2 regions of the Marinobacter sp. H13 genome follow, and region 1 is predicted to be linked to the other one. Evidence: predicted binding sites of a transcription regulator. Region 1 holds the regulator's gene; the other holds the start of a gene.

Region 1 (10,549 bases):
AAATGAGGCACTCAAAGGGCTGTTCTGACCACTCCGGGCGGGACGGCGGCGCGGCCGGCTCCGGCGCAGGCTGAGCTTCAATCCTTGCCTTCGGCACCGGCGCTTCCGGCACCTGTCGCACCACTGGCCTCTCAGGTTCCGCCGGCGTTTCCCGGACCCGTTTGGGTGGTTCAGGTCTTGCCGGCGGTTTTTCGACGGTTGGCACAGATGCCGGTTTCGTGCGGGTTGCCACCCGCGGTTCCGGAGGTGCAGGTTTCACCGGTTCCGGCGCTTCGATTTCCTCCCGAAGCGCCGTATCAGTGGCCGTGTGCAGCAGTTCGTCAAGATAACTGGCAATGGCAGTTTCCGGATCCGCCAGCCGTGTCAATTTATCGTCAGCCATGCTGACGCTCCTTCACCCTGCCCACCCGGGCCATGAGATCATCCAGCAGATGGCTGTAGGCGCGGACACCATGGGTTTCGGCATCCAGCGCGGACGGTGTTATGCCGCCCTGGCTGGCATCCCGAAACTTGGTGTCCACCGGAATCGCAAACTGCCAGAGGGACTCGCGGTAGGTCTTCCGCAACAGGTTCAGGCTTTTCACCGACGCCTGTGTCCGCCGGTCATACAAGGTGGGCACAATGGTGTAAGAAAGTTCGTTTTTCTGGGAACGCATGATCATCTTCAGGGTGTGGAGCATGCGCTCCAGGCCCTTGATGGCCAGAAATTCGGTTTGCACGGGAATGATCAGATGCTGGGCTGCCGCAAGGGCGTTAACCATCAGAACCCCCAGAGAGGGAGTATTGTCGAGCAGGACATAATCAAAGTCGTCCCAAAGCTGAGTCAGGGCCCGGGAAATGATCAGCCCCATGCCTTCCACGCCGATCATTCGTCGCTCAAGGGTAGCCAGGGCTGCACTCGCCGGCAAAAGGGACAGGCCCTTGCAGCTGGTCTCCGTAATCAGTTGGGCGGGTAGCCCTTCCGGAACCTTGCCCTGGTGCTGGAACAGGTCGAAAACACTGTGCGCGATTGTATCCGGATCGTAACCGAACCAGCTGGTGAGCGAGCCATGCGGGTCCAGATCCACAACGAGAACACGCTTGCCGCGTTCGGCAAGCAAGCCGCCCAGGGCGACCACACTCGTGGTTTTACCGACACCACCTTTTTGATTGGCTACTGCCCAGATTCGCACGCTTTGATTCTCCAGAGAATACATCGGTGTGGCCGGCAATTAACCGTTGCCACAGTCCCGTTTATCGGCCATTCCCCGGGCAACTTGAACCAGTCCTCGGAAAATCCGGCAAGCTGTTGCCGGCGCCTTATTGTTAACGGGGAGTAATACAGGAACCATGCCAATGGCTCTATACGCATCTGCCGACGATCGGGTCAGCGCATGGCACCGCGAATACTGGCGTCACGGGAGATCAGCAATACCACCCGGCGGTTTCTGCGGCGCCCTTCCTCAGTGTCATTCCGGGCAACCGGCTGATACTGGCCATAGCCGACAGCCGCCAGACGTTCCGGCTCGATGCCCTCCATCACCAGCATCCGGACCATGGCAGCCGCCCGGGCGGCTGACAATTCCCAGTTTGACGGAAAACGGGAGGTACTGATCGGCTGATTATCGGTGAAGCCTTCCACTTTGACAGCGTTGTCCCGGTTGTTCAGAACCGTGGCGATTTTCTCGACCACCTCGAACGCATCGTAATGGGGCTCGGCATCGCCGCTGCCAAACAACAGACTGTTGGGCAGATTCAGCTCCAGCCACTGGTCGCTGGTCTCAAGCGACACCACGCCCTGGTTGATCAGCTCATCAAACTCCATGGAAAGCTGGTCAGCCATGGCTCGCAGCGCTTCGGTCCGCGCCTGCGCGTCCATCTCCGGATTTCGGGGCGCTTCGGTCACCGCCGGCGGGATTACGTTCTCGGCAGGCGCATTCAGCGATCTCTGGGGCTGGTCGCCAATCTCGATTGGCTGGAAGGAGCGCTGGGGTGCATTGAACACGCCGGTCAGGGTTTCAGAAAGGACTTTGTATTTGCCTTCGTTAACGGACGATACCGAGTACATCACGACGAAAAAGGCGAACAGCAGGGTGATGAAATCCGCGTAGGAAATCAGCCACCGCTCCTTGTTGTGCAGATCATCCTGGGGTTGCCTACGGCGCCGCATAAGTTGGCCTGCGCATGCTTACTGCAGGAAGCCCCGCAGCCGCAATTCGATGGATTTCGGGTTTTCACCCTCGGCGATGGCAATCAGGCCATCGATCATCATGTCCTCATAGCGGGTGCGCTCCCGCACGATACCGCGCATCTTGTTAGCGACCGGGAAGAACAGGAGGTTGGCCAGCGCCACACCGTAGATGGTGGCTACAAAGGCGGTTGCGATCCCGCTACCCAGGGATTGGGGATCCTCAAGGTTGGTCATCACCTGGATCAGGCCCATGACAGCCCCGATAATGCCGATGGTTGGCGAGTAACCACCCATGGCCTCGAACACCTTGGCCGACTCCAGATCCCTCTGCTCACGGGATTCCAGATCAACTTCCATGATGCCCCTGATGGTCTCGGTTTCGGCACCGTCGACCAGCAACTGCAACCCCTTGCGGGCAAAGGGCTCCGGCTCGCGCTCGGCAAGCCCTTCAAGGCCCAGCAAGCCCTGCTTGCGAGCTTTTACACTCCAGTCAATGACTTTTCCGATACCGTCTTCAAGGTTGATAAACGGCGGGAAAAAGACCCAGCGCACCTGAGTGAAAGCCCGCTTCAGCATGGGCCACGAGGTCTGCAGGATAGTCGCGGCCAGAGTGCCACCGATGACGATGATGGCCGCCGGCCCATTAAACAGTGAGCCAACCGCTCCGCCTTCCAGCAGGTTACCGCCAAGAATTGCGGCAAAGGCCAGTATGACCCCGAGCAGGCTCAGGATATCCATCAGCACACACCTTCCGCGAGGCGTGGCCCGATCTCGTCCAGGGACAATACATCATCCGTCAGCCCTGCCTTGGCGACGGCCATCGGCATGCCGTAGATCACAGACGATTTTTCATCCTGGGACCATATATCGGAACCGCTCTGCTTCATCATCCGACAGCCTTCTTTGCCGTCCGAGCCCATCCCGGTAAGAATGACGCCCAGCGTCTTGCCCGGAAAGCTGCGGGCAAGAGAACCGAAGGTAACGTCCACGCAGGGTTTGTAATTGAGCCGCTCGTCTCCGGGCAGAATACGGATCCTGGGCTGTCCGCCCCGATTCTCGACCATCATCTGTTTGCCGCCGGGCGCCAGCAAAGCCAGGCCGGGCCGCAACACATCACCATCCTCAGCCTGCCGGACTTCAATCCGGCAGAGCTTGTTAAGGCGTTCGGCGAAGGCAGGCGTAAAACTCGCCGGCATATGCTGCACCAGAACAATCGGTGCCGGGAAGGTCGCGGGCAACACCGTCAGTACCCGCTGCAGGGCAACCGGGCCGCCGGTTGAAGTACCAATGCCAACAACGGCGTAATGCTTGGCCGGCCCACGGCGGCCATGGCGCCTGGGGGCCTCGGTTTCGCCCGGAGAACCTGCCGACGCTGCCGGAGCCCGGGTGTCAGGACGCTGACGCGGTGCTGGTTCCGGACGCGGGCGCCCTGCAGGCTCCGGCGCCCGGGAGGCCGGAGCTGAAGGTTCCGCGCGGGAAGGCGCAGGAGAACGGTTGCCGGGACGACTGCGGGCTACATCCAGAATCCGCTCAATCAAGATTTTCTGAAGCTGACTGTTGTCCCGGGCAATTTCTTCGAAATTCTTGGGCAGAAAATCAACGGCGCCGGCCTCGAGCGCATCCAGTGTGACCCGGGCGCCCTCATAGGTGAGCGATGAGAACATGAGCACCGGTATCGGATGTTTGCGCATGATTTCGCGCACGGCAGAGATGCCATCCATCACGGGCATCTCATAATCCATGGTAATCACGTCGGGACGCAGTTTCTCGGCCAGCTCAACGCCTTCCCGACCATTGGTCGCAGCACCTACCACTTTGATCTGGCCGGAGCTGGTCAGGATTTCCGTCAGCCGCTTGCGAAAAAACCCTGAATCGTCAACGACCAGGACAGAAACTGTCATCCACTTCTCCTACCCAATCCATCGTTCTTCGGCCTTCTCTGGCAAAAAGCGCCGGAAGGCCCGGCTCAACCGTAATGTTGCAACAGGCTTGGCACATCAATAATGAGTGCAATCCGGCCATCGCCGGTAATAGTGGCACCGGCCATGCCTGGCGTACCCTGGAGCGCTCGCCCAAGGGGCTTGATAACCACTTCTTCCTGACCAACCAGCTGGTCGACCACGAACCCGACCTGCTTGGTACCCATGGCCACAATGACAACATGGGCGTTATCGGGCACCTCCTGGCCAGCACCGCCACGAACCAGCCAGCGCTTGATATGGAATAGCGGGAAGACTTTATCCCGAACCACAATGCACTCGCGCCCATCGACGATGTTGGTCTTGGTCAGGTCCAGATGGAAAATCTCGACCACGTTGACCAGCGGCAACGCAAAGGATTGATCGCCCAGCATGATCATCAGGGTGGGCATGATGGCGAGCGTCAGCGGAACCTTGATGACAATGCGAGAGCCCTTGCCCAGCTCGGATTCGATGCTCAACTGGCCATTGAGCTGGCCAATCTTGGTTTTCACCACATCCATGCCGACGCCACGTCCGGACACATCCGAAATCTGCTCCTTGGTGGAGAATCCGGCGGCAAAAATAAGGTTGTAACACTCCGAATTGGTCAGCCGGTCCGCGGCGTCCTGGTCGTAGATACCCTTTTCGACTGCTTTGCGGCGCAGGACTTCCGGATCCATGCCCGCGCCGTCATCCTCGATAAACAGCAGAATATGGTCTCCCTCCTGCTCGGCAGAGAGGGTAACCGTGCCCTGGCGTGGCTTCCCGGCCTTCTCGCGGACTTCCGGAGCCTCGATCCCGTGGTCCACCGAATTCCGCACCAGGTGAACCAGCGGATCAGACAGCGCTTCAACCAGGTTCTTGTCCAGATCGGTTTCCTCGCCATGCATCACCAGGTTCACCTCTTTCTTGAGGTTTCTGGCGAGATCGCGCACAACGCGGGGGAACCTGCCGAACACCTTTTTGATCGGCTGCATGCGGGTCTGCATGACGGCGGACTGGAGATCAGTCGTAACCACATCCAGGTTGGATACCGCCTTGTGCATGTGTTCGTCTTCACTTTCAGCACCCAGACGCTGCAAGCGGTTACGCACCAGCACCAGCTCACCCACCATATTCATGATGTCATCGAGCCGCTTGGTGTCGACACGAACCGTCGTTTCCGCGGCCGGGGCATTCTCGCGAGCAGGCATCGCCGGTGCGGCAGCGCCTTTGGCCTCCGGCTTCTCGGCCGGCTTCGATTTTTCGGGCTTTGACGTGTTTGCTTTCGGTGAAGCCGGCTCTTTTGAAGATGCAGGCTGTTTCGGCGCTGAGGGCTGTTTTGGAGCTGCAGGCTCTTTCGAGGCTGAAGGCTCTCCGCCCGCGGTCGGGCTTCCGCCCTTGCCGTGAAGATCGTCCAGCAGTTTCTCGAATTCGTCGTCGGTGATCAGGTCGTCGCCGCCAGCAGATCCGGCCTTGGCAGCCGGCTTTTCTTCTTTACCAGAAGCCTCTTCCTCGCCAGCTGGCGCACCGGCAAACTGACCTTTTCCGTGCAGTTGGTCCAGTAGCGCTTCGAATTCGTCGTCGGTTATTTCGTCGTCTCCAGAACTTTCCTGGTCACCGCCGGCCGATCCGGCGCTCGAAGCCGAGGAAACCTCCGCTGATTTCTCGTCCTGCAGTGCGTCCAGAAGCTGTTCGAACTCGTCGTCGGTGATGTCGCCACCGTCTTCTGCCGGTTCGCTCTCTTCCTGCTCAGGTTGAGCGGCAGCGGCCGGTGCCCCCTCGCCCTCAGGCTGGGCCAGGGCATCCAGACGGGCAATAAGTTCGTCCGGAGCCGGTGTCAGCTCCTCATGATTGCGGACCTGCTCAAACATGGCATTGACGTAGTCGAGTGCTTCTAGAACCACGTCCATCAGTTCGGAATCCACCTTGCGCTTGTGATTACGCAAGATGTCGAAAACGTTTTCCGCGGAATGGCAGCAGTTCACCAGCGCTTCAAGCTGAAGGAAGCCGGCTCCGCCTTTCACGGTATGGAAACCACGGAAGATGGCGTTGAGCAGATCACTGTCGTCAGGATGTCGCTCAAGATCTACCAACTGCTCTGACAGCTTTTCGAGGATCTCGCCGGCTTCTACGAGGAAGTCCTGCAAAATCTCTTCATCAGCATCAAACGCCATGCGTTACCCTCATTATTCAGAAACCGAGACTGGACAACAGGTCGTCTACGTCGTCCTGCCCCGAAACTACATCTTCACGCTCATCGGCCTTGATCTGGGGCCCGACGCCCTTCTCTGCAGACTCTTCTTTTTCTTCAATCTGGTGCACCGTGCCCGTGAGCTGGTCCACATGACTGGCCATCACCACCAGGCTGAGCATCTGCTCCTCAACCTCTTTCACAAGGGCGGTGACCTTCTGGATGACCTGACCTGTCAGATCCTGATAATCCTGAGCCAGCAGGATTTCCGACAGGTTGCTGTACATGGTGTCGGCATCGGTTGCCATGCTGACAAAAAAGCGATCAATCCGGCCGTACAGCTCGCGAAACTCAGCCGGCTGCATTTCCCGGCGACGCAGGCGCTGCCACTCATCACGCAACGCGGCGGCCTCGTCTCTGAGGGCATTGGCCACCGGCATGGTTTCCTCAACCAGGTCCATGGTCCGGTTGGCTGCTTCACCGGTCATCTGCACAACGTATTCGAGACGATCAGAGGCATCTGTCATCTTTGACAGTGCTTCCTGTTGCTCGGCGTTACGGGGATCAATCTGGAAGTTCCGGATTGCTTCGTGCAGGCTCCGCGTCAGCCGCCCTACCTCACGGTACAGACCCTGATCCCTGACTTCGCTGAGTTCATTGATCAGGGTCATGGCTTTGGCATAATCACCCGCATCAACACTCTCGGCCAGTTCCGCTGCCTGCCGCTGGAGCTTTTCCGTCACCTCCGGTTCAAGGCCCCGATGGTTCTTTTTGCTATCGCTCATGAGAGCCATCCGACCTCTGGTTACTGGATTCTTTCAAAGATTTTCTCAATCTTTTCCTTGAGCACGGCAGCGGTGAACGGCTTGACCACATACCCGTTTACGCCTGCCTGGGCAGCGGCAACGATCTGGTCGCGCTTGGCCTCAGCAGTTACCATCAATACCGGCAGGGTTTTCAGATTCTCGTCCGCCCGAACGGCCTTGAGCAGGTCGAAGCCTGACATGCCAGGCATGTTCCAGTCGGTCACCAGAAAATCGTATTTGCCGCTTTTGAGCATTGGCAGTGCCGTGTTGCCGTCGTCAGCTTCATCGGTGTTGGTGAAGCCAAGATCACGCAGCAGGTTCTTGATGATCCGTCGCATTGTGGAGAAGTCGTCCACAATGAGGATTTTCATGTTTTTGTCCAATGGGACCTCCAGTTAGTAACACCCGGAATTCGTTTGACCTTTGCGTTCAAAGTCTAGCAGGCCGCTGTTTTAACCGCTTATTGTCGGACCTTTGCTTCGGTTGTAAAGCATCGGTTACCAAAAACTACAGACTACCTCGTTGGCGACACAGACTGAACGCGGTCAGTTGTCCGATTCCTGACGCCAATCCGAGAGCCGTCCCCGAAGGCGCAGGGCTGCCTGGCTGTGAATCTGGCTTACCCTGCTCTCACTGACGCCGAGCACCGCGCCAATCTCCTTGAGGTTCAGTTCTTCCTGGTAGTAAAGGCTCAACACCAGCTTTTCCCGCTCCGGCAGGTCTTCAATCGCCTCAGCGAGGCTCCGCCGGAAGGCATCGGAGGACAACCCCTCAAGGGGATTATCCTGCGTCTCTGTCTGTTCTATCGGCAGCTCTCCGGATTCATTGAGCTCGTCGAGGCTAAAAAGTCGACCGCTGTTGGAACCGGAAAGGTAGGAGTGGTATTCGGGCAGCCCCATACCCAGCTCTTCGGCCACTTCCTGGTCGTGGGCTTCGCGGCCAAGTCTATCTTCAACGGCCTTGATGGCCTGGGAAATGCGACGGGCGTTGCGATGCACGGAACGGGGGACCCAGTCACCCTTGCGGATTTCGTCCACCATGGCGCCGCGAATACGGATACCGGCGTAAGTCTCGAAGGTAGCACCTTTGGTAGAACTGTAACGCTGGGCGGCCTCGAGCAGACCGATCATGCCGGCCTGCATCAGGTCTTCAAGCTGGACGGACGCCGGCAGGCGAGCCATCAGGTGAAGGGCAATTTTCTTGACCAGCGGCGCGTGCTGCTCAATGAGCTGAGCCGGCTTCTGCGCACTTGACTGGTTATAGATTCCGAGGTTTTTCGCCAATGTCATGTATCCGGTTTTTTGTTTGACTGGATCCGATTCAGACTTCGACGAGCCGCTCCACAAAAAATTCCAGATGCCCACGGGGCGAGGACGGCAACGGCCAGCTATCTACCTTGTCCGCCAGCGCCTTGATGGCCAGTGAAGCTTTCGCCCTGGGATAGGCGTCCAGCACCGCACGCTGCCGCTGAACCGCTTTCTTCACGGCCTCATCGTAGGGAACTATTCCTACGTATTGTAGTGCCACATCGAGGAAGCGCTCGGTGACCCGGGTCAGTTTTTCAAACAGATGCCGGCCTTCCTGCTCATTCCGAACCTGATTGGCAAGAATACGGAAGCGGTTGGTTCCATAATCACGGTTCATCAGCTTGATCAGGGCATAGGCATCGGTGATCGAGGTCGGCTCGTCGCAGACAACCAGCAGCAGCTCCTGAGACGCTCTCAGAAAACTGACCACTGACTCGGAAATCCCGGCGGCGGTATCAACGATCAGGACATCGATCTGATCACCCAGTTCGCTGAACGCATTAATCAGCCCGGCATGTTCCATGGGGCTGAGCTGGGTCATTCGTTGGGTACCGGAAGAGGCGGGGACAATCTTGATGCCACCGGGTCCATTCACCAGAACGTCCTTCAGATCACAATCGCCGGCCAGAACATCCTGGAGGTTGCGATTGGCAGTGATGCCCAGCAAGACGTCGATATTGGCCAGCCCCAGATCGGCGTCGAGCAGCACCACTCTCAGGCCTTTCTGCGCCAGGGCAATTCCGAGGTTCACCGACACGTTACTCTTGCCGACACCACCCTTTCCGCCGGAAACTGCAATCACCTGTACCGGATGTGCTCTGCTCATACTGTTTTTGGTCTCTCGCCACGTTTCGCCGGCTTTGTCTCCGACGCCTGCTGTCAATCTGTCCGGTCTCAGGCGTGCTCTTTCAGGCCCTCTGCGACCGCTTGCTGTTGCTGGAGTGTTTTCAGCCGATCCACGGCCAACCGCACCAGCGGAACGGCTTCTGCGTGGTGCAGGTCTTCAGGAATCTTCTGGCCGTCTGTGTAATAGGCTACCGGCAGACCGGTTTCCATCACAAACCCGAGAGACTCGCCCAGCGTCAGGGCCTCGTCGATTTTGGTCATCACACAGCCCGCAAGATTTGCCATCTTATAGCAATGCCACACGGATTTCATGATGCGAGGCTGACTGGTTGCCGAGACCACCAGATGGGTTTTGATATTGTGATGGCTGCGAGCCAGTTCGGCCAGCTGTTCCTGATAGCCTTTGTCCGCACTGGTCAGTCCGGCGGTATCAATCAGCACCAGATGACGGTCTGACAGCTCGTCCAGAATATCGTCCAGACTGTGGCTCTCATCCACGACCCGAACCGGCACATTCAGGATCCGACCGAACACGAATAACTGCTCGTGCGCCGCCACCCGATAGCGATCCGTGGTCACCAGTGCCACCGAGTCGGAACCGTGTTTGAGCACGTAGCGCGCGGCCAGCTTGCCAATGGTGGTGGTTTTCCCGGACCCTGTCGGACCCACCAACGCGTAGGCGCCACCCTCATCCAGCCACTCCATGCGGGAGGTCCGAACCCCGGTACACAGCATTTTCAGGGACTGCTTCCAACCGTCTTCCAGGCGCCCCGCCTTGTGACGACGGGAAATTGACCCCGCCAGATCACTGCCGAGGCCGAACTCCTGCAAGCGCTCGGCAAGCCTCTGCTGCACGGCGGTGGTCGCAGAAACCTCCGGCTCCTGTTGCGGCCGATGGCCCTGCATCATGTCTTTGAGCGAGCTGATCTCGGCCCGCATCTGCGCCAGCTCATCAGAATAGGCTTCCCTCGGCGCCTGTGGCAGAAGTTCAATATCACCAAAACCACCGCTCACCTCTTCCTGAATGGCAGCGAACGAACCGGCGTAGCTCGCGCCCTGCGATGCCCGCTTTTCCCGTACTTCACGGATGCGGTCCCGGGACCGGCTCAGCTCGTCCTCAAGACGCCTGTGCTGGTCGGCCTGCATCTCGGCCAAGCGGGACCCGTTGGTGGCTTCTTCTGCCTGGTTGCCCAGTCGCTGGCGCGCCATATTCTCGTCATAATCCAGCGCCGTCACAATTTCGACACCGCCGTCGACCCGACGATTGGAAAGGATCACGGCGTCCG
Region 2 (10,549 bases), 3.2 Mb from region 1:
GGGGCTTGCTGAAGTGGGAGTCGCCCCGGAACACGATCCGGGTCTGTGGCCAATACTCGCGAATAAATCGCACCAGCAGCGCCAGAATGGCCCAGCTGTGCCGGGCATCACCTCGATTGCTGGTGCGCAGATAGCTCACCAGCAAGTGCCTACCGCAGAAGACGTAAAGCGGGAAGTAGCAGTGATGGTCGTAATACCGGTTAAAGAACTTACCCGGCTGGTCGCCGTGCACCGGAATATCGGTGCCGTCAAAATCCAGCACGATTTCCTTGGGCGGCTTCTCATGCTGCTCGATAAAGTGGTGCCAGAGCAACTCATGCGCTTTGACAATGGTTTGCCGATCCATCGCCTGCTCCATTCGACAAAGCGTGGACTTGCCGGCCAGAGTCGAGGCATTCCCCGTGGCGGTTTGTAGTGCCTGATCAAAGCGAAGCGCTTCATGATCATTCAGATCTTCGTAGCCACCGGCCACACCGTAGACCCGTTGCCGGACCAGGGACTTGAGCTCATGACGAATCATCCGGGGATCCCGCTGGTCGGTCAGAGTCTCGGCCAGCCGTTGGGTTAACCGGTGTTGTTTGTCGACTTCGCGCAGTAACAGCAAGCCGGCATCGGAGGTGATATGGCCTCCGGAGAAGTCGGTTTCAATCTGGCGGCGGGAAAGTGGCGAGAAGGTCAGTTTTTGAGGTACCATTTTGGATAGCGGTTGTTGGTGTTGATTGATGGTGTAAGGTCCTGAAATTTTAACACTTTCAGCCGCTTTCTTTTATCCCCTCATGAGAAATTCGGGCTAGCTGGCGGGCACCGGCGGCAGCTCGGTGAGCCTGCCAAGCGCCCGGTTTGCCTCCAGGCCATTCCCACCTGTAACCACTTCTAATGCCTGCTTGCGCTCCAGGACGGCCTTTTTGAAGGTTTCCAGCAATTGTGGTTTTCCGACCTGCTTGATCGCGTTGGCCAACTGCTGGCGGGAATCAAACGTGTCCATGCCCCGATCAATCTCACGCCAGTAGCGGCTGGAAATCTCGCCGAGTTGCCGGTCCCGCTCGAGTAGCTTGCTGATAACGGCCTGTTTCTCCCGATCAAGGCGTTCCGCTGTCAAAGCGGAGAGGGTTTCCTCAAAGCTGTTGGAGAATTCCTGAACAGCCTGGTCAATCTCTGCCGGGGAAGCGGAAGGTGACTGCACAACAAACCCCAGGGCCGGTGTTTCAAGCATTTCAAAAGGCGTTGCGTAAACGATGTAGCCCATCTGGCGGGTGGTTCGGATCTCTTCGTAGAACGGGCTGCTGATAATCTGGGCCAGCAGCCGGAATCGGGCCCGTTCCTCAAAGCTGGTGTTGTCTCCCTGCATGTAGAGGGTATAGCCCGTGTCTGGATGGTCCACGTCGATGGAGACGAGGGTTTCATTATCTGGCAGCTGGCGCACCTGGCTTCGTGCTACCCGGACCAGCTCGCTGTTGCCCAGAACAATGGCGTCAATTTGCCGCGCGAGGTTAAGAGTCGAGGCCTCGGTAAGGTTTCCGTGCGCCATCATAACCGGGTCAACCTGTGACAGCAGGGCTTCAGAGAAGGACTGCAGTTCCTCGAAGCTAACTTCCCGGGCGGCTCTCAGCTTGGCGTCGGTGGGCCAGGCGCCTTCGATGAGGGACGTCTGGATAAACTCAGAGGTCTGTTCGACGGGGCGATCCTTGGCCTTGTTCTGCAGGCCGTCAATCAGCTGCTGCCGGGCGATCTCGAAACGTTGTTCGGTCAGTTCCGGTGCAGCCACCTGGAGCAGAATCCGGTTCATCAGGGTATGGAGTTTGTCGTCGTAACCGCCGACCCGGACCGTGATACCCCTGAGATGCGGATAGACGCTGTAATCCAGGCCCGCAAGACTGGCGGAGTAAGCCCAGGCGTTCAGATTGGCATTGATAGCGTCCACCAGCAGCTGAGTGAGCACGTAGCTGCGTGCCGACGCTCGGGTGGCAGGCGTACGAAGGCCCACAAACACGTTGGCTTTCGGGGTATCAAACCGGGTATCCCGGGCAAACCAGACATCCATTCCCTCGATGGTTGCCAGTTGTGTCGGCTGCGCCATGGTTTTTCCGGGCACCATCGCCAGATCTTCCGGCACAAATGGATTCTCCGGCGGCAGGCGCAGCTGGGCAGCGAGTTCTGGCAGGAACTGGGTCCTCAGTGTTGCCGGGTCGAGTGGTTTTCGGGCCCACGCCGCTTCGTACCAGTCGGTTCGGTTCGGATTTTCAAGTTCAGGCTCCGGTGCCAGAACAAAAGTAAGGAGGTTGTCCGGCGTCAGCCTGTCCAGAATGTCGCGGTACTGTTCCGGCGCGAAGCGCTCAACCAGCCAGGGCGCCCGCAAAACGTCTTCGGCGGGATAGTCCTGGAGGTAACGAGAAAGGCGCATGGCTTCGTGCAGGGGGTTACCCTGTTCGCGGAATCGAAAATCGATGCGAGCCAGGTTCTGCATTTCCAGGAAACGCTGCTCGCTGATACCTTTCTGGCGAATCTTCTCGATGTAATCGAATACCAGCGGCAGGATGTCCTCATGGCGAGCCAGTCCTTCCGGTGTCAGGGAAATGCTGATTTCGAGGGTGGCGTTCTCGCCGGTATCCATGCCCAGACCTGCGGAAAGGCTTTCCGCCAGACCGGCCCGTTTCAGAACGTCGAACAGGCTGCCCGGGCCCTCGTGGCCGAGCAGGTTGGCCACGTAGCTGGCGGGTTTGGTGCGGTAGTTCGCTTCCTGGGACGGAATAGGGAACGTGAGCGACAGGCTTCGAACGTCCTTCAGTGCTTCTGCTGTGACCTTGGCTGGCAGCTCATCTGAGCGGTACAGGCTGGCGACGTGACGCTTGGTCTCAAGGTTGCGGTTTTCAATGGCATCGAACCGCCCTCGCACCATGGATTCCAGTTCGTCCAGGGTTTGGGGCCCGTAAACCGCCAGGCTCATGATGTTCGAGGAGTAATGCTGCTTCCAGAACTCGATCAGATCCGGCCGAAGGGGATTTGCTTCCGTATTCTCAAGGGTGCTCAGGTTTCCGACGGCAAAGTGACTGAAGGCGTGATCCGGATTGCTAACGGCCTTCTTGACGGAATAGAAGCGTCGACCATCGTCTTTCTGTTTGGCGCTGAACTCCGAGTGCACAGCGTTGCGCTCACGATCCACCAGTTCGGCGGTAAATAGGGGCGCGGAAAATTGCTGGGCGAACCGATCCAGTGCCGGTTCCAGAAATTCGGCCTGAACATCGAAGAAGTAGTTCGTGTCCTGGAACGCGGTGAAGGCATTGTGCTGGCCACCGTGGCTCTTGATGAACTGCTGGTACTCGCCCGGATCGGGGTATTTCTCGGTCCCGAGGAACAGCATGTGCTCGAGGAAGTGGGAGAGGCCTTCGCGCTCCGCCGGATCATCTCCGCTACCAACAGCAACGTTCATTGAGGCCGCCGCTTTGTCTGCATCCTCATCAGACACCAGAATGACCTTCAGGCCGTTGTCCAGTTCGATAAACCGGTACTGGTTGTCGTCATTGGGGCTCTTCTCGGGAATCTGCGCAGAAAGAGCAAGGGTGCTGAACAGCAAAAGTATGAGCAGGGAAAACAGGCGTGAGATCGGGTTCTGCATGGAGTTCTTCCTGACGGTACGTGTGTTCATAGGCCCTCTGGGATCCGGAGAAGAGGTTTGCGAATCAGTGCATCAGCGCGTTGCGGGTGCTTTCAGGCTGCTGGTCAAGTGTTTTACGTGCCAGATCCGCGGCTTTCTCACTGTCCAGCTGGCCCGAGGCAATACGCTCAAGAACCGTGGCCATGATGGCGACGGACTGGCGATAATCGGCGAACTCGGCCTGGAAGGCCTTGTCGATGGCCTCGTAGACCGCCTGAATTTTCTCTTCCCGTGAACCAGCGTTATCGGCTGTGTCGTTGATGGCCTTCAGGCAGGCCCGGGCAATCGAAATGTAGCGTTCCGCGTTGGGATTGTCTTTCTGCATAGTAGGGGTTCCGAAGGTCGGTGTTCCTGTGAAAACAAGAGATGCCAAAAGGCGCGATAAGTTCCCGATTATGTCATTGCTGGCGGGCGCTTTCATTGCATTGTGGTAATCCGGAAATTGAGCATGCACGGGGCAATTTCTGTGCTAGTCTCAAAAACATTGTGTCGACGAACCGGACAGGCATGTCCCGCTTGTCGGGTCAGAAATTTAGAGTAATAGCTCTATACAAAACAAAGGCTTACAGAGTAAAAGCTCTAAAAAAGTTCGATACATGAAGGTTGCAATTAAGTACAATGCCGGCGTTTCCGGAAAACTCTAAGACTTTAGTCGTATGGGTGCCGGCATGGATAGACAACAACAGAGCAACAGGCAGGGTGGAAGATTGATGAATTATTTCCTGACGGGTGGCACCGGATTTATTGGCCGTTTCCTGGTGGAGAAGCTTCTGGCACGTGGTGGCACTGTCCACGTACTGGTGCGTGAACAATCCCAGGACAAGCTGGACAAATTGCGTGAGCGCTGGGGCGCGGATGAAACCCAGGTGAAGGCCGTCATAGGCGACCTGACCAGCAAGAATTTGGGCATCGACGCCAAGACGATGAAAGCCCTGAAAGGGAAAATCGACCACTTTTTTCACCTCGCCGCCGTGTACGATATGGGCGCAGATGAAGAAGCCCAGCAGGCGACCAATATCGAGGGCACCCGCGCTGCGGTGAATGCTGCAGAAGCGATGGGCGCCAAACACTTCCATCACGTTTCTTCCATTGCGGCTGCCGGTCTGTTCAAGGGAATCTTCCGCGAAGACATGTTCGACGAAGCCGAGAAGCTGGATCATCCGTACCTGCGGACCAAGCACGAATCTGAAAAGGTCGTTCGTGAGGAATGCAAGGTTCCCTTCCGCATCTACCGCCCGGGCATGGTGATTGGGCATACCGCTACCGGTGAAATGGACAAGGTGGATGGCCCCTACTATTTCTTCAAGATGATTCAGAAAATCCGCCACGCGTTGCCCCAGTGGGTCCCGACCATTGGTGTCGAGGGTGGGCGTCTGAACATTGTGCCGGTGGATTTCGTGGTTAACGCCATGGATCACATTGCTCACCTTGAGGGTGAAGACGGCAAGTGCTTCCACCTGGTGGATACCGATCCGTACAAGGTTGGCGAAATTCTCAACATCTTCAGCGAGGCTGGTCACGCACCCCGGATGGGGATGCGGATCGATTCCCGCATGTTCGGCTTTATTCCGCCATTCATTCGCCAGAGCTTGAAGAACCTGCCACCGGTGAAGCGTCTGACGTCGGCCATTCTTGATGACATGGGCATTCCGCCATCCGTGATGTCGTTCATCAATTACCCGACCCGTTTTGACGCCCGCGAAACCGAGCGCGTTCTGAAAGGCACCGGCATTGAAGTGCCCCGCCTGCCGGACTACGCGCCGGTGATCTGGGATTACTGGGAGCGCAATCTGGATCCGGACCTGTTCAAGGACCGCACGCTCAAGGGCACGGTTGAAGGTCGCGTCTGCGTGGTGACCGGTGCTACGTCCGGTATTGGCCTTGCAACTGCCCAGAAACTGGCAGACGCCGGCGCGATCCTCGTGATCGGTGCCCGCAAACTCGAGCGCCTGAAAGAGGTGGCCGCAGAGTTGGAGTCCCGGGGCGCAAGCGTACACGCCTATCCCTGCGATTTTTCCGATATGGATGCCTGCGACGAGTTCGTGAAGACCGTGTTGGATAACCATGGCCAGGTCGACGTGCTGGTCAACAACGCCGGGCGCTCGATTCGCCGTTCACTGGATCTGTCGTTCGACCGCTTCCACGATTTCGAGCGCACCATGCAACTGAACTACTTTGGTTCCGTTCGTCTGATCATGGGCTTTGCGCCCAAGATGCTTGAGAATCGCCGCGGTCACGTGGTCAACATCTCGTCCATCGGTGTGTTGACCAACGCTCCCAGGTTCTCGGCTTACGTGGCTTCCAAATCCGCGCTGGATGCCTTCAGCCGCTGCGCCGCTTCGGAATGGTCGGATCGCAATGTCACGTTCACCACCATTAACATGCCGCTGGTGAAAACGCCGATGATTGCGCCAACCAAGATCTACGATTCTGTCCCCACGCTAACGCCTGACGAGGCTGCAACCATGGTTGCCGATGCCATTGTCTATCGGCCGAAGCGAATCGCTACCCGCCTGGGTATCTTTACCCAGGTGCTTCACGCCCTGGCGCCCAAGATGGCCGAGATCGTCATGAACACCGGCTACCGGATGTTCCCGGATTCACCGGTCGCCGCCGGTAGCCGTTCCGGGGAGAAGCCGAAGGTGTCCAGCGAGCAGGTGGCTTTCGCCGCCATCATGCGGGGCATCTACTGGTAACGCAGTTGCCCCCGAATCGAGTGGGAGGGGGAGTTATTTCCCCTCCCATATTAATGGGTTAAACGAGATTCGCCTCTTTTATAAAGTGTTCTGGGCTAAAGAAAACCAGCCGATAGCCGATGGTTAACATAAGAACAATATAAAAGAAGGGCTATTGATGACTCTCAAGAAACGTCTTTTGCTGACTTTGCTGCTGGTTGGCCTGCTTCCCGTCATTGCCATCTCATTTTTTAACGCCGAAATTGCCCGACAGAGCCTGACGGAACAGGCGTTGCAACAACTCTCTATTGCGGCTACCAATAAGCAGCATAGTGTTGAAGATTATCTCAGCACTATTGCCCGGCAGCTGAAAGCCATGGCCAATAATCGCGGGACCCGAACGGCGGCCCAGGGGTTTGGTTTGGCATTCCAGAATTATGAAAAACTGGTACAAGAGGAGCAGTCGACCTTACGAGAAAACGTCGAGGCTTATTATCAGCAGAATTTTTTGCCACCCTTGCAGCAAAATGGTGGTGCTAACGGACGTTCAGCCTCGGACTTCGTTGCATCCCTCAGCAAAAACAGCCTGGCTCTGCAGATGGGTTACATCGTGGACAACCCGAATCCTGTGGGGCAGAAAGACGAATTGGTATCGGCTGACGTCCATATCGCGCAGTTTTATAACACGCTTCACAAACAGTGGCACACCTCGTTCAAGGAGTTTCAGGAGGCGTTCGGCTACTACGATATTTATCTCATTGATGCCGATACAGGCCACGTTATCTATTCCGTAGCCAAAGAGGTGGATTTTGCTACCTCCCTGAAAGATGGTCCCTACGCGGATTCTGGCCTGGCGGCAGCTTATCGTCAGGCGATGTCTGACGGACAGGATACTGCTCCGACTTTTGTTGATTTTACTCGGTATGTACCGTCCTACGGTGCGCCCGCCGGATTTGTGGCAACCCCCATATATTCCGAAAAAGATGAGCGGCTGGCCGTGCTGGCCTTCCAGTTCCCCATCGACAGCCTGAACAACATCATGATGGAACGAGATGGCATGGGCGAAACCGGGGATGCCTATCTGGTGGGGCCGGATAACCTGATGCGGTCAGACTCCTACCTGGATCCGGAAAACCGCAGTGTTGTCGCTTCCTTTGCCGACCCGGAGAATGGACGCATTAGTTCGACATCGGTGGATGAGGCCCTGGCCGGAAATTCCGGTGAAGGCGTGGTTACGTCCTACCGTGGCGAGCCAGTGTTTTCCGCCCACAGGCCAGTTACCGTAGGCGGGCTGAACTGGGCGCTGGTGGCGGAGATTAGCGAAGACGAGGCCTTGGCGCCGGTGCGTGAAATGTGGACGCTGGCGGCGATAGCCATTGCTATTGTGCTCCTGGCTGTGGCGGCCGTGGCGGTCTGGACCGCAGTGCGGATCATGAAACCCCTCGGCAAAGACCCGTCCGAATTGCAGGCACTGGCGGAACAGGTAGCTGCAGGTAACCTGGTCATTGATTCGTCCGACAGTGACAAGGCTACGGGCGTATACGGCTCCATGCTCAAGATGGTGTCAGACCTGAAAGAAGTGATCTTCAAGGTTGAAGAAGCGTCCCAGCGCCAGGCCAGTGCATCTGAACAGTTGTCCGGTACCACCTCGCAGACTCTGGACAGTGTGAATCAGCAGGCAGAGCAGACTGAGCAGGTGGCGTCGGCCATTGAAGAAATGTCCTCTGCCATCAGCGAGGTGTCCCAGAATACCTCGGAATCGGCAGCCGCCGCCCGGCGCACTGATGAGGCGGTCAGCCGCAGCGCCACCGAGGTGGAATCCTCCGCTGAGGACACCCGTGCTATGGCCAGGGAACTGGAGGAAGCAGAAGCCGGCATAGAGGACTTGCGAAAGAATATGGAATCCATCACCAGGGTTCTGGATTCGATAAAGTCCATCGCCGACCAGACTAACTTGCTGGCTTTGAATGCCGCTATTGAAGCGGCCCGGGCCGGTGAACAGGGCAGGGGCTTCGCGGTGGTCGCGGATGAGGTGCGCAGCCTGGCCCAGAACAGCCAGAAGGCGACCGAGGAGATCAGTAGTTCCATCGAAACTCTGGTTAATTCTTCGGAGCGTGCTTCAAAGGTGGTTACCCGCTGCAGCACCCAGGCCAGAGGTATTTCTGAGCGGGCAGGAACCGTAGTGTTGCAGCTTCGCGAGGCAGTGGAAGAGGTTGCCCGGATGTCCGGTATGGCGGAGCAGATTGCTACGGCTTCCGAAGAGCAATCAGCCACGGCCGAAGAAGTAACGCGCAACGTATCCACAATTGCTGAAAAGTCCTTGGAGACCAAACAGGCCATGGTCCAGATCTCCGAAGCCAGTGGTGACTTGGCGGAGTTGTCTCATCAGCTCAGGGATTCTCTGTCCCGCTTTAAAGTCAGCTGAGTATGAGGCGTGCCTTCAACACTTAGGCCTGGCACACAGAAAAAAACCCGCTGCGGCGGGTTTTTTTATGGCGGTTATTCGGTCTCTTCGGGGATCACCGGAGGCGGAAAGCCGCCCAGTTCTTTCCAGCGATTCACAATGCCACAGAACAGGTCTGCGGTTTTTTCCGCGTCATAGGCGGCGGAATGGGCTTCCTTGTTGCTGAACGGAATGCCCGCGAGTTTGCAGGCCTGGGCCAGAACCGTGTGGCCATAGGCCAGGCCGGCCAGCGTGGCGGTATCGAAGGTTGAGAAAGGATGGAACGGGTTACGACGGATGTCGGCCCGCAGCGCGGCTGCAAAGATGAAGTTATGGTCAAAGGTGGCATTGTGGCCCACCAGGACGGCTCGCTTGCAATCGTGGTTCTTCACCGCCTTGCGAATGGGGCTGAAGATCTCGCTGAGTCCTTCCCGCTCGGGTACCGCTTCTCGCTCCGGATTCCACGGATCAATACCCGTGAAATCAAGCGCGGACTGCTCCAGATTCGCGCCTTCGAAAGGATCGATCTGCTGAACGTGGGTTTCAGCGCGCCGCACCCAGCCATCGTCGTCCATGGTCAGTATCACTGCCGCCACTTCCAGCAGGGCGTCCCGCTCGGGATTGAAGCCAGCGGTTTCCACGTCGACTACAACAGGCAGAAACCCGCGAAAGCGGCGGGACATGGGATGCGGTGGTTTGTTTTCGTCAGTCACTCAAGCTCCGGTCTTGGCCGTGTGTGAGAAGGAATAAGTCAGGTTTACGCCAGTTTCCAGTGAACGGTTTCACCAGCCTTGAGGGGCACGATGGTTCCGTCAGCCAGCGGCAGCTCTGCCGGCATGGTCCAGGGGTCACGAATCAGGGTGATGGTATCGGTATTCCGCGGTAGGCCATAGAAATCCGGCCCGTTGAAACTGGCGAATGCTTCAAGTTTATCCAGGATGCCAAGCTCTTCGAAAATGTCCGCATACAGACCGATTGCGCCGTAGGCCGAGTAACAGCCAGCGCAACCGCAGGCTGCCTCTTTGCGATCCTTTGAATGGGGGGCGGAATCCGTGCCCAGGAAAAAGCGTTTGTCGCCGCTGGCCACCGCGTCCCTGAGCGCCTGTTGATGGCGGTTACGCTTCAGGATTGGCAGGCAATAGAGATGCGGTCGAATGCCGCCTACCAGCATGTGGTTGCGGTTGTACATCAGGTGCTGGGGCGTCAGAGTCGCACCGAGGTTGTCACCGGCGTGCTGCCGGACAAATTCTGCGGAATCGGCCGTGGTGATATGTTCCAGTACAACCTTCAGGTTCGGGAAAGCCTCGAGAGTGGGTGCCAGGACACGCTCCAGAAATACCTTTTCCCGGTCAAAAATGTCGATATCGGCATCGGTTACCTCGCCGTGTACCAGCAGCAGCATGCCACAATTGGCCATGGCTTCCAGAACCGGGTAGATGTTGCGGATATCCTTCACGCCGGAGTCGGAATTGGTCGTTGCTCCGGCGGGGTAAAGCTTGGCAGCCACAACGCCGGCAGCCCTGGCATCCCGGATGGTCTGCGCCGTCATGCTCTCGGTCAGATACAGCGTCATCAACGGCTCGAACTCGGTGCCATTGGCAGCCGCCAGAATGCGTTCCCGGTAGGCTGTGGCATCGGCTGCGGTGGTAACTGGCGGTACCAGGTTAGGCATGATGATGGCGCGAGCGAAGCAGGCGGCCGTAGCCGGTACCACGTCGTTGAGAATGTCGCCGTCCCGTACGTGAAGGTGCCAGTCGTCGGGGCGTGTGAGCGTGAGCT

Evidence for each region. Region 1 encodes FliA, which starts transcription of late flagellar genes. Its sites were predicted from a motif close to CTAAAGTTTNNNNNNNNNNNGCCGNTAA; they were not measured.
Region 2: a site for FliA is predicted at 6,444-6,471, ahead of AC5JQH_RS17610 (methyl-accepting chemotaxis protein). Genes of this name have one in related genera too.

The regions. Positions count from the first base shown of each region.
Region 1 is NZ_JCACRU010000001.1:537,489-548,037, forward strand. Features, by position in the region: gene AC5JQH_RS02515 (chemotaxis protein CheW) at 1-382, opposite strand, end outside; gene AC5JQH_RS02520 (ParA family protein) at 375-1,172, opposite strand; gene motD (flagellar motor protein MotD) at 1,367-2,149, opposite strand; gene AC5JQH_RS02530 (flagellar motor protein) at 2,168-2,908, opposite strand; gene AC5JQH_RS02535 (protein-glutamate methylesterase/protein-glutamine glutaminase) at 2,908-4,071, opposite strand; gene AC5JQH_RS02540 (chemotaxis protein CheA) at 4,137-6,287, opposite strand; gene AC5JQH_RS02545 (protein phosphatase CheZ) at 6,304-7,089, opposite strand; gene cheY (chemotaxis response regulator CheY) at 7,110-7,493, opposite strand; gene AC5JQH_RS02555 (RNA polymerase sigma factor FliA) at 7,656-8,399, opposite strand; gene AC5JQH_RS02560 (MinD/ParA family protein) at 8,431-9,243, opposite strand; gene flhF (flagellar biosynthesis GTPase FlhF) at 9,312-10,549, opposite strand, start outside.
Region 2 is NZ_JCACRU010000001.1:3,773,094-3,783,642, forward strand. Features, by position in the region: gene AC5JQH_RS17590 (IS1380-like element ISMaq3 family transposase) at 1-694, opposite strand, end outside; gene AC5JQH_RS17595 (insulinase family protein) at 791-3,613, opposite strand; gene AC5JQH_RS17600 (hypothetical protein) at 3,678-3,977, opposite strand; gene AC5JQH_RS17605 (SDR family oxidoreductase) at 4,363-6,348, shown strand; gene AC5JQH_RS17610 (methyl-accepting chemotaxis protein) at 6,506-8,752, shown strand; gene rnt (ribonuclease T) at 8,827-9,483, opposite strand; gene pyrC (dihydroorotase) at 9,528-10,549, opposite strand, start outside.